DNA from 4 places in the Geobacillus zalihae genome. Region 2 is predicted to be linked to each of the others. Evidence: predicted binding sites of a transcription regulator. Region 2 holds the regulator's gene; each other region holds the start of a gene.
The links. The regulator CtsR, encoded in region 2, represses protease genes until heat stress. The targets are predictions, from matches to a motif close to ATGGTCAATAAAGGTCAAACA.

Region 1 (2,201 bases), 810 kb from region 2:
TTTCCATATATATGTATATGTCCGGCATGGACAAGAAAGACGACAGAACGAAAAAAGAAGGCATCCGAGACAAGATGCCTTCTCACACACCGCAAACTCTCTTCATTAATATGGCATGCGATGTGAAATCGCGTTTCCATCAATGAACTGTCACGTGTTCGACTTGATGTTCGTGCAGCCCGCCGCTTCCTTCGACGTGCACTTTCACCGAATACGTTCCTTTGTTGGCAAACGTGGCCATGGCTTCGTACTCGCCGTTTCCTTTTTCCTTTGCATCGACAAATTCATGCTTATTGTCCGCCTGCCAAATCTCAAAACGAACGGTCGCACCTGTCAACGGCTTCCCATCTTTGGAGAGGCGGACGGTCAACGCCGCCGGTTTTCCGGCTTCGAACGAACGGGACGACAGCGAAATGGCGACGGCGCCATGATGATTTTCTTCAGCACTGCCTTGGGAATTTTCGCGCGCACCGTCGGCCGTCGCCGCCTGTTCCGGGCTGCCGGCGACAATATCTTTCTTCGGCATGTTATGCATGTCGCGCGCCGTCACATGGGCGACCACCGAATATGTTCCCGCTTCGGTGAACGTTTTTTCCACCGAGTATCGGCCGTCGCCGTCATGCTTCGCTTCAAGCATTTCCCGCTCGTCGCTTCCATGCTTCCATACTTCAAACTTGACTTCGTTCGCATCGTCTACTTTTTCGCCGCCGTACGTCACGACGCAGGCGAGCTTGGTCGGTTTGTTCAAATCGATATGATCCGGCGCATCGATTTTCACGTCAAGCACGGCCGGCGTCTCGGCTTGCTTGTTGTGATTTGTACAAGCAGCCATGATCATCATCCCCAAAAGTACAACAGCAAACGCGAAACCAACCTGTCTTCTCATCTTCACCTTTCTCCTTTTTCCTTCAAATTCATGATCATCATGAGCACCAAAGACGGAGTCTTTTCCGCCTCTTTTTCTGTTTTTCACTTTATCATAGCTTTGCCGCACCTACATTAGTATTCACCATTTTTTCAAAAACATTTCATCGTTATTACAATTTTTTTGTACAAAACACTTGAAAGTCAAAAAAGGTCAAAGTATAATAAAGTCAGAAAGTCAAAGAAAGTCAAAGTCAAATCCCGAATAAGAGAAAAGGGGGTATGTCTCATGCTATGCCAAGCATGCCAACAACGTGAAGCAACAGTGTTTGTCAACTTGCAATGGAACGGGGAAAAACAACAACTTCACCTGTGCCATGAATGCTATGAAAAGCAAAAACAACAACTGTCCATTCCGATGAACTTCGGCTTTTCACCGTTTTCCTTTGATGACTTCTTTACTAGCCCGTTCACAGCCGCCAACGCCGGAATGAGCGCGCCGAAAACGATGGCGAAGCGCCCGCAAAGCCATGGCGGTGGATTTTTGGATCAATTCGGCCGCAACTTGACGCAAATGGCGAAAGCGGGCTTGATCGATCCGGTCATCGGCCGCGACAAAGAAATCGCCCGCGTGATCGAAATTTTAAACCGCCGCAACAAAAACAACCCGGTGTTGATCGGGGAGCCGGGTGTCGGGAAAACAGCCATCGTTGAAGGGCTCGCGCTGAAAATCGCCGAAGGGCAAGTGCCGGAAAAACTATTGAACAAAGACGTGTACTTGCTTGACGTCGCTTCGCTTGTCGCCAACACCGGCATCCGCGGTCAATTTGAAGAGCGGATGAAGCGGCTCATCGCCGAACTGCAAGAGCGGAAAAACATCATCTTGTTCATTGACGAAATCCATCTGCTCGTCGGTGCTGGAGCCGCTGAAGGCTCGATGGACGCGGGCAACATTTTAAAACCGGCGCTTGCCCGCGGGGAACTGCAAGTCGTTGGGGCGACGACACTCAAAGAATACCGGCAAATTGAAAAAGACGCGGCTCTTGAGCGCCGCTTCCAACCGGTCATCGTCCACGAGCCGACCGTTGAGGAAGCGATCGCCATCTTAAAAGGCATTCAGCCAAAATATGAACAATTCCATCATGTCCGCTATACGGACGAAGCGATCGAAGCGTGCGTGAAATTGTCGCACCGCTACATTCAAGACCGCTTCCTCCCGGACAAGGCGATCGACTTGCTTGACGAGGCCGGCTCGAAAGCGAACTTGCGCCTCGGCCCGACCGATGAAAAGCAGCTGCAAGAGCGGTTGATCCAAATCACGAAAGAAAAAGAACAAG
Region 2 (2,201 bases):
CAGAAGAGAGCTAGGCGCTGGAACTGGACAGCAAGAAAAGTGGAGGCCGCCCGCTTATCGGCGAGGTGCGCTGGAGGGCCTGCGAGGAGGCTGTCGCCGCCGCAGCAGGACCGAAGCGTCGCGAGCCGATGGCGGCCGGAACTAGACAGTGAAAAGCGCAGGCGAGCGGGTCGCCGCGACGGGCAAATGTTCTTCGCCTGCAGGGATGTTCACATCCCGAAGGCGAAGGTTATTTGACCCCGAGCGGCGGCGAGCCGGAGCTGGACAATGCGAAAAGCGCAGGCGAGCGGCTTCTTCCTGAGCACGGTTATCTAGTTTTGAGGGAATGAAAAAGTCTTGACAACAGGTCAACTTTCCTTATAATAAGACTTGTCCATTGTTGCCTAGTGGCTATGGCGGAGGGGAAACACCCGTTCCCATCCCGAACACGGAAGTTAAGCCCTCCAGCGCCGATGGTAGTTGGGGCCAGCGCCCCTGCAAGAGTAGGTCGCTGCTAGGCAAAATGGAAAGCACGTCTTTTCTTTCCTTGGAAGAAAAGGCGTGCTTTTTCATTTATTCGGCTGCTTGACGTTTTATTGTCCAGAAAAACGGATATTCTATAGTTAGTTTTCCTTCTTTGGTCACTCTTGAAATTTTCCGTAATACATTGTATAGTAAGAGTAAGGTCAAATATAGTCAAAGTCAACGAATAGGCAGTGGGGTGTCCTTGTCAGCGGACGGCCCATCGCCAGGCAGCTTGGTTGTAAGGAAGGTGGTAGGTAGAGTGCCGAACATTTCCGACATCATTGAGCAATATTTAAAGCAAGTGCTCAATATGAGCGACCAAGATATCGTTGAAATTAAACGAAGCGAAATCGCTAATAAATTCCAATGTGTTCCGTCGCAGATCAACTATGTCATCAATACGAGGTTTACCCTTGAAAGAGGGTACATCGTCGAAAGCAAGCGCGGTGGCGGTGGGTATATCCGCATTATGAAAGTGAAGACAAAGAGTGAAGCACAGCTTATTGACCAGCTGCTCGAGCTTGTCGGCCACCGCATCAGCCAATCGAATGCTGAAGATGTGGTAAAACGTCTCGTTGAAGAAAAGGTAATTTCGGAGCGGGAAGCGAAAATTATGTTAAGCGCTATGGATCGTTCTGTTTTATATATCGATTTGCCCGAGCGGGACGAACTGCGGGCCCGCATGTTAAAAGCGATGCTGACGTCGCTGAAATACAAATAGGGGGAGGGGGAGGCATTGATTTGCCAAGAATGCAAGCAGCGGCCGGCCACGATGCACTTTACAAAAATTGTAAACGGAGAGAAAACGGAGTTCCATCTTTGCGAGCAATGCGCCAGAGAGCATGGCCATATGTTTACGTTCTACGGCAATGATGATTTTTCACTCAACAACTTGTTGGCGGGGCTTCTTAACTTTCAAGCGCCGATGAAAGAGATGACGGCGAACGCGTTTCCGAACCCGGATGTACTTCAATGTGAGACGTGCCAAATGACATACCATCAATTCACACAAATCGGGCGGTTCGGCTGCGCTAACTGCTACCGGACGTTTGCACGCTACTTGCCGCCGATTTTGAAACGGCTCCATAGCGGCAATACCGCTCATTCAGGAAAAATTCCGAAGCGAAAAGGCGGCGTTCTCCATTTGCGCAAGCAACTTGCTATGTTGAAACAAAAGCTTCAGGAGCTCGTCGCTCGTGAGGAATTCGAGCGGGCGGCCGAGGTGCGCGACCAAATCCGCTCGTTGGAGGATGAACTGCGTCGACGCGGAGAGGGGGATATGTAAGCGGTATGTCGTTCGAGAAGTTTTTCAATACGGCGGTCAGCGCGTGGATGAGCCAAGAGGGGCCGGATTCGGACATCGTCTTAAGCAGTCGCATCCGACTGGCGCGCAACATCGTTGACTTTCGTTTTCCAACGCTGTTTAGCAGTGAAGAAGCGATGCAAATCGTCGCGTTGTTTGAACGGACGTTCGCCCATCGTTCTTACGGAGGGGCAGGCCGCTTCGAGTTGTTGAAAATGTCGGAGCTTCAGCCGATTGAAAAACGGGTATTGGTAGAAAAACACTTAATTAGTCCGCATCTGGCTGAGGATTCGCCGTTTGGCGCTTGTCTGCTTTCGGAAAATGAAGAAATCAGCATCATGATCAACGAGGAGGATCATATCCGCATCCAATGCCTATTCCCGGGGTTGCAGCT
Region 3 (2,201 bases), 560 kb from region 2:
TTACACGACAAAAAACAAAAAACTGTAGTCTGGATGAAGAAAGAGCGCTTCCAGATACTCCGTGGCGCCATACGCTTTGTCTGCGGACAAGGTCCGAATCGTGATCGACGGTTGGCGAAACCGAATCGAAGCCAGCTGCTCCAAACTCGTTTCCCGTTCCGCCATATTGTCACTACTCTGCAAACGTACTCGCATATTTTAGATGAGATGGAACAAAAAGAATCCCGGCAGGTCGATCTCGCGATGGCGGAACTGGATCGTACCAAATAGCCGTGCAAAATTCGTGCAAAATTTTTTCGGATTCTATCGTTTTTTTCGGGATTCCCCAAAAATGAAAAACGACCGCAAACGCGGTCGTATCAAGGAGTCTAGGAATTCCGATCCGAACAGGTCGGATACAAGTAGCGCCCTCGGCAGGATTCGAACCCACGCTAAGAGAACCGGAATCTCTCGTGCTATCCACTACACTACGAGGGCATGGAAGTTCATGATTTCTCTATTTCGTTCCGTCGCATGTTCTATTATAGCAGGATCGCGCAAAAATGCAAGAGGAAAAATGCCATCAAAAGCAGGAAAAATTGCACCTTTGTTCCTTCCCCCATCAACGGGGCAACAGGTTAAAAAAACGAAAAAGCGGTTATGATGAAAAAAGGGATGTTTGCCGCCAGCCGCGAATATGTTATAAAGAATGGGGAAGGTCGTTTTGTTTGACCTTCATTGACCATTCGTGTATGATTAAGGCGTACATATTGATCCATTAGGATGGAAAAGGAGGCGTTTTTGATGTATTTGATTCCGACTGTCATCGAACAGACGAACCGCGGGGAGCGGGCGTACGACATTTATTCGCGCTTATTGAAAGACCGAATCGTGTTCCTTGGCAGCCCGATCGACGACCAAGTGGCCAACTCGATCGTGTCGCAGCTGCTGTTTTTGGCGGCGGAAGACCCGGACAAAGATATTTCCTTGTACATCAACAGCCCGGGCGGCTCGATCACAGCTGGCCTGGCGATTTACGACACGATGCAGTTCATCAAACCGGACGTATCGACGATTTGCATCGGCATGGCCGCTTCCATGGGGGCGTTTTTGCTTGCCGCCGGTGCGAAAGGGAAACGGTTCGCGCTTCCAAACAGTGAAATCATGATCCACCAACCGCTCGGCGGCGCCCAAGGGCAAGCAACGGAAATCGAAATCGCAGCGAAGCGCATTTTGTTCTTGCGCGACAAATTGAACCGCATTTTATCGGAAAACACCGGCCAACCGATCGAAGTGATCGAGCGCGATACGGACCGCGACAACTTTATGACCGCGCAAAAAGCAATGGAATACGGCATCATTGACCGCGTGCTGACGCGCGCTGATGAAAAATAAGGCATGCACACGTTGGCAGAACCGCTATAGAGCTGCGCCTGCACCGACATTGACGAAAAAAGGCTGCTTCCGACAAAAACGGAGCAGCCTTTTCCATTCCTTTCCCCGCCAGCCCCACACGCTGCTTTACTTTTCCTTTTGCACATAGGCGGCGAGCTTTTCGATCGCTTCTTGCTCATCCGGACCGTCGGCAATGAGCGTGATCACCGCTCCATGGCCGATGGCGAGGCTCATCAAGCCCATAATGCTTTTCGCGTTGACCCGTTTTCCGTCTTTTTCCAAAAACACATCAGCGGAAAAACGGTTCGCTTCTTGGACAAACAACGCCGCCGGGCGCGCCTGCAGCCCGGTTTTTAATTTCACTTCCACTTGTTTTTCCACCATTCTCCATCTCCCCTTTACAGCGATTTATGGAAATCGACCGGCTTTCCAGCCCGCAGCCGCTCCGCGATCTCATCAATTTTGCGCAGCCGGTGGTTGATGCCGGATTTGCTGATTTTTCCACCGGCAACCATCTCCCCGAGCTCTTTCAGCGTCACGTCTTGATGCTCGATGCGAAGTTTCGCGATTTCCCGCAGCTTGGCCGGCAGTGAATCAAGGCCGATCGTCTCGTCGATGTAGCGGATGTTCTCCACCTGGCGAAGCGCAGCGCCGATCGTTTTGTTCAAATTGGCGGTTTCGCAATTGACAAGCCGGTTGACCGAGTTGCGCATATCGCGGACGATGCGAATGTCCTCAAAGCGGAGCAGCGCTTGATGGGCGCCGATGATGTTCAAAAACTCGGCGATTTTTTCCGCCTCTTTTAAATACGTAATAAACCCCTTTTT
Region 4 (2,201 bases), 670 kb from region 2:
GCAAAATCGAAATCGTGTCCTCGACACTCGGCTCTTGGACAAGCACTTGTTGGAAGCGGCGCTCGAGCGCCGGGTCTTTTTCGATGTATTGCCGGTACTCATCAAGCGTCGTCGCCCCAATGCAGCGCAACTCGCCGCGGGCAAGCATCGGCTTGAGCATATTGCCGGCGTCCATCGCCCCTTCCGCTCTGCCGGCGCCGACGATTGTATGCAGTTCGTCAATAAATAAAATGATGCGGCCGTCGCTTTTTTTGATTTCATTGAGCACCGCTTTCAGCCGTTCTTCAAATTCACCTCGAAACTTTGCTCCGGCGACGAGCGCGCTCATATCAAGAGCGAAAATCGTTTTGTCTTTCAGCCCTTCCGGGACGTCTTTGCGCACGATGCGTTGAGCGAGCCCTTCGACAATAGCGGTCTTCCCGACGCCCGGCTCGCCGATCAACACCGGGTTGTTTTTCGTCTTCCGCGACAAAATGCGGATGATGCGGCGAATTTCACTGTCGCGGCCGATGACCGGGTCGATTTTTCCCGCTTTCGCTTCCGCGACAAGGTCGCGCCCGTATTTTGCCAACGCTTCATAGGTTGCTTCCGGATGTGGACTCGTCACGCGTTGATTCCCCCTTACTTTTCTCACTGCCGCTAATAGTGCTTCCTTCGTCAGTCCAAACGACGCCAGCTGCCGAGCGAACGGCTCGGCGCCATGAGGCAACGCGAGCAGCACATGTTCGACCGATATGTACTCGTCTTGCATTCGCTTCGCTTCGTTTTCCGCCTCCTCAAGCAGCCGCGCTAAGGCGGGCGCAACATACAGCTGCCCGTCCGCCCCATGCACTTCAGGCTTTTGGCGAAGCTGGTCTTGCAGCCAGCGGATCGCCTGAGCGCGGTCGGCGCCGCAAAGGGCAAACAGCCGCGGCGCCAAGCCATCTTCTTGCTCGAGGAGCGCCAGCAGAAGATGTTCGACATCAAGCTGTTGATGATGCCGCTCTTTGGCGAGCGACTGCGCCGCCATAAGTGCCTCTTGCAGTTTTTCCGTCAAACGGCTTGCGTCCATGCCGTCCCCTCCATTTGACCTTCTTTGACCATAAATCATTATAGCGGATCGCAAAGCGCACGGCAAATCAAAAGCCACTCCATGCTTGGAATGGCTTTTGTTCTGCTTCACGGTTTGCGCAAATACGTCCAATGTCGATTATGGTTCGACGTTTCTGGAAACGTATCGCCGGCTTTCAGTTTCAGCTTTTTCGGGTGCTTTACATTGTCGCCCGTTTCGCCGATTTCAATATACACGCCGTTGTTCGGCGCTTTATCGCCTGGTTTGAAATGGCGCGGTTGGCCCATTTGTTTCATCCCCCTTGCTTCGATTGCATTTGTTATCATGCCCGGTTTCATCGCTGTTCATAAGAAGGAAAATGATGGAGGATCGCAAACGGAACGCCAAGCTGTTCACAACGAAAAGGAGCTCTCCCCTCGAAATCCTTTTCAAAGTGAAAAAGGAACTCCCGAAACGGGAATTCCCCCTTTGCTATAAAACGGACAACAAAATCGCTTTTTGCGCATGAAGCCGGTTGCCGGCCTGCTCAAAGACGACCGAGTTCGGACCGTCCATGACGCCGGCCGTCACTTCTTCGCCGCGGTGGGCCGGCAGACAATGCAAAAAGAGATAATCCGGTTTTGCCGCTTTGACGAGCTCTTCGTTGACTTGATACGGCTGAAACACTTGCAGCCGCTCAGCACTTTCGCTTTCTTGGCCCATGCTCGTCCAGACATCCGTATAAATCGCATCCGCCCCCGCCACCGCCACAAGCGGGTCGTGCGTCACCGTGACGGCGGCGCCTGTCTGTTCACCGATTCGGCACGCCGCCTCGACATATTCTTTCTTTGGCTCATAGCCCGGCGGACAGGCGATGGCGACATCCATGCCGACTTTCGCCGCGGCCACAAGCAAGGCGTTGGCGACGTTGTTCCCGTCGCCGACATAGGCGAGCTTGACGCCTTGGAACGTTTTCTTCACTTCATAAATCGTCAGCAAATCCGCCAGCGCCTGGCAGGGATGATCGTCGTCCGTCAAGCCGTTGATGACCGGAACGGACGCATACTCGGCCAATTCCTCGACTTTTTGATGGGCAAACGTCCGAATCATAATGACATCGACGTATTGCGACAAGACGCGCGCGGTATCCGCAATCGTTTCACCGCGGCCA

Region 1: a site for CtsR is predicted at 1,065-1,085, ahead of QWV57_RS04660 (ATP-dependent Clp protease ATP-binding subunit). Genes of this name have one in related genera too.
Region 3: a site for CtsR is predicted at 705-725, ahead of clpP (ATP-dependent Clp endopeptidase proteolytic subunit ClpP). Genes of this name have one in related genera too.
Region 4: a site for CtsR is predicted at 1,063-1,083, ahead of clpB (ATP-dependent chaperone ClpB). Genes of this name have one in related genera too.

Annotation. Positions count from the first base shown of each region.
Region 1 is NZ_CP129217.1:897,051-899,251, reverse strand. It holds gene QWV57_RS04665 (FixH family protein) at 140-886, opposite strand; gene QWV57_RS04660 (ATP-dependent Clp protease ATP-binding subunit) at 1,154-2,201, shown strand, end outside.
Region 2 is NZ_CP129217.1:92,035-94,235, forward strand. It holds rRNA gene rrf (5S ribosomal RNA) at 383-499, shown strand; gene ctsR (transcriptional regulator CtsR) at 764-1,225, shown strand; gene mcsA (protein-arginine kinase activator protein McsA) at 1,241-1,789, shown strand; gene mcsB (protein-arginine kinase McsB) at 1,795-2,201, shown strand, end outside.
Region 3 is NZ_CP129217.1:3,063,276-3,065,476, forward strand. It holds gene QWV57_RS15525 (hypothetical protein) at 1-165, opposite strand; tRNA gene QWV57_RS15530 (tRNA-Arg) at 406-477, opposite strand; gene clpP (ATP-dependent Clp endopeptidase proteolytic subunit ClpP) at 784-1,374, shown strand; gene QWV57_RS15540 (HPr family phosphocarrier protein) at 1,501-1,758, opposite strand; gene whiA (DNA-binding protein WhiA) at 1,773-2,201, opposite strand, start outside.
Region 4 is NZ_CP129217.1:759,772-761,972, reverse strand. It holds gene clpB (ATP-dependent chaperone ClpB) at 1-1,051, opposite strand, end outside; gene QWV57_RS03915 (YjzC family protein) at 1,159-1,338, opposite strand; gene argF (ornithine carbamoyltransferase) at 1,523-2,201, opposite strand, start outside.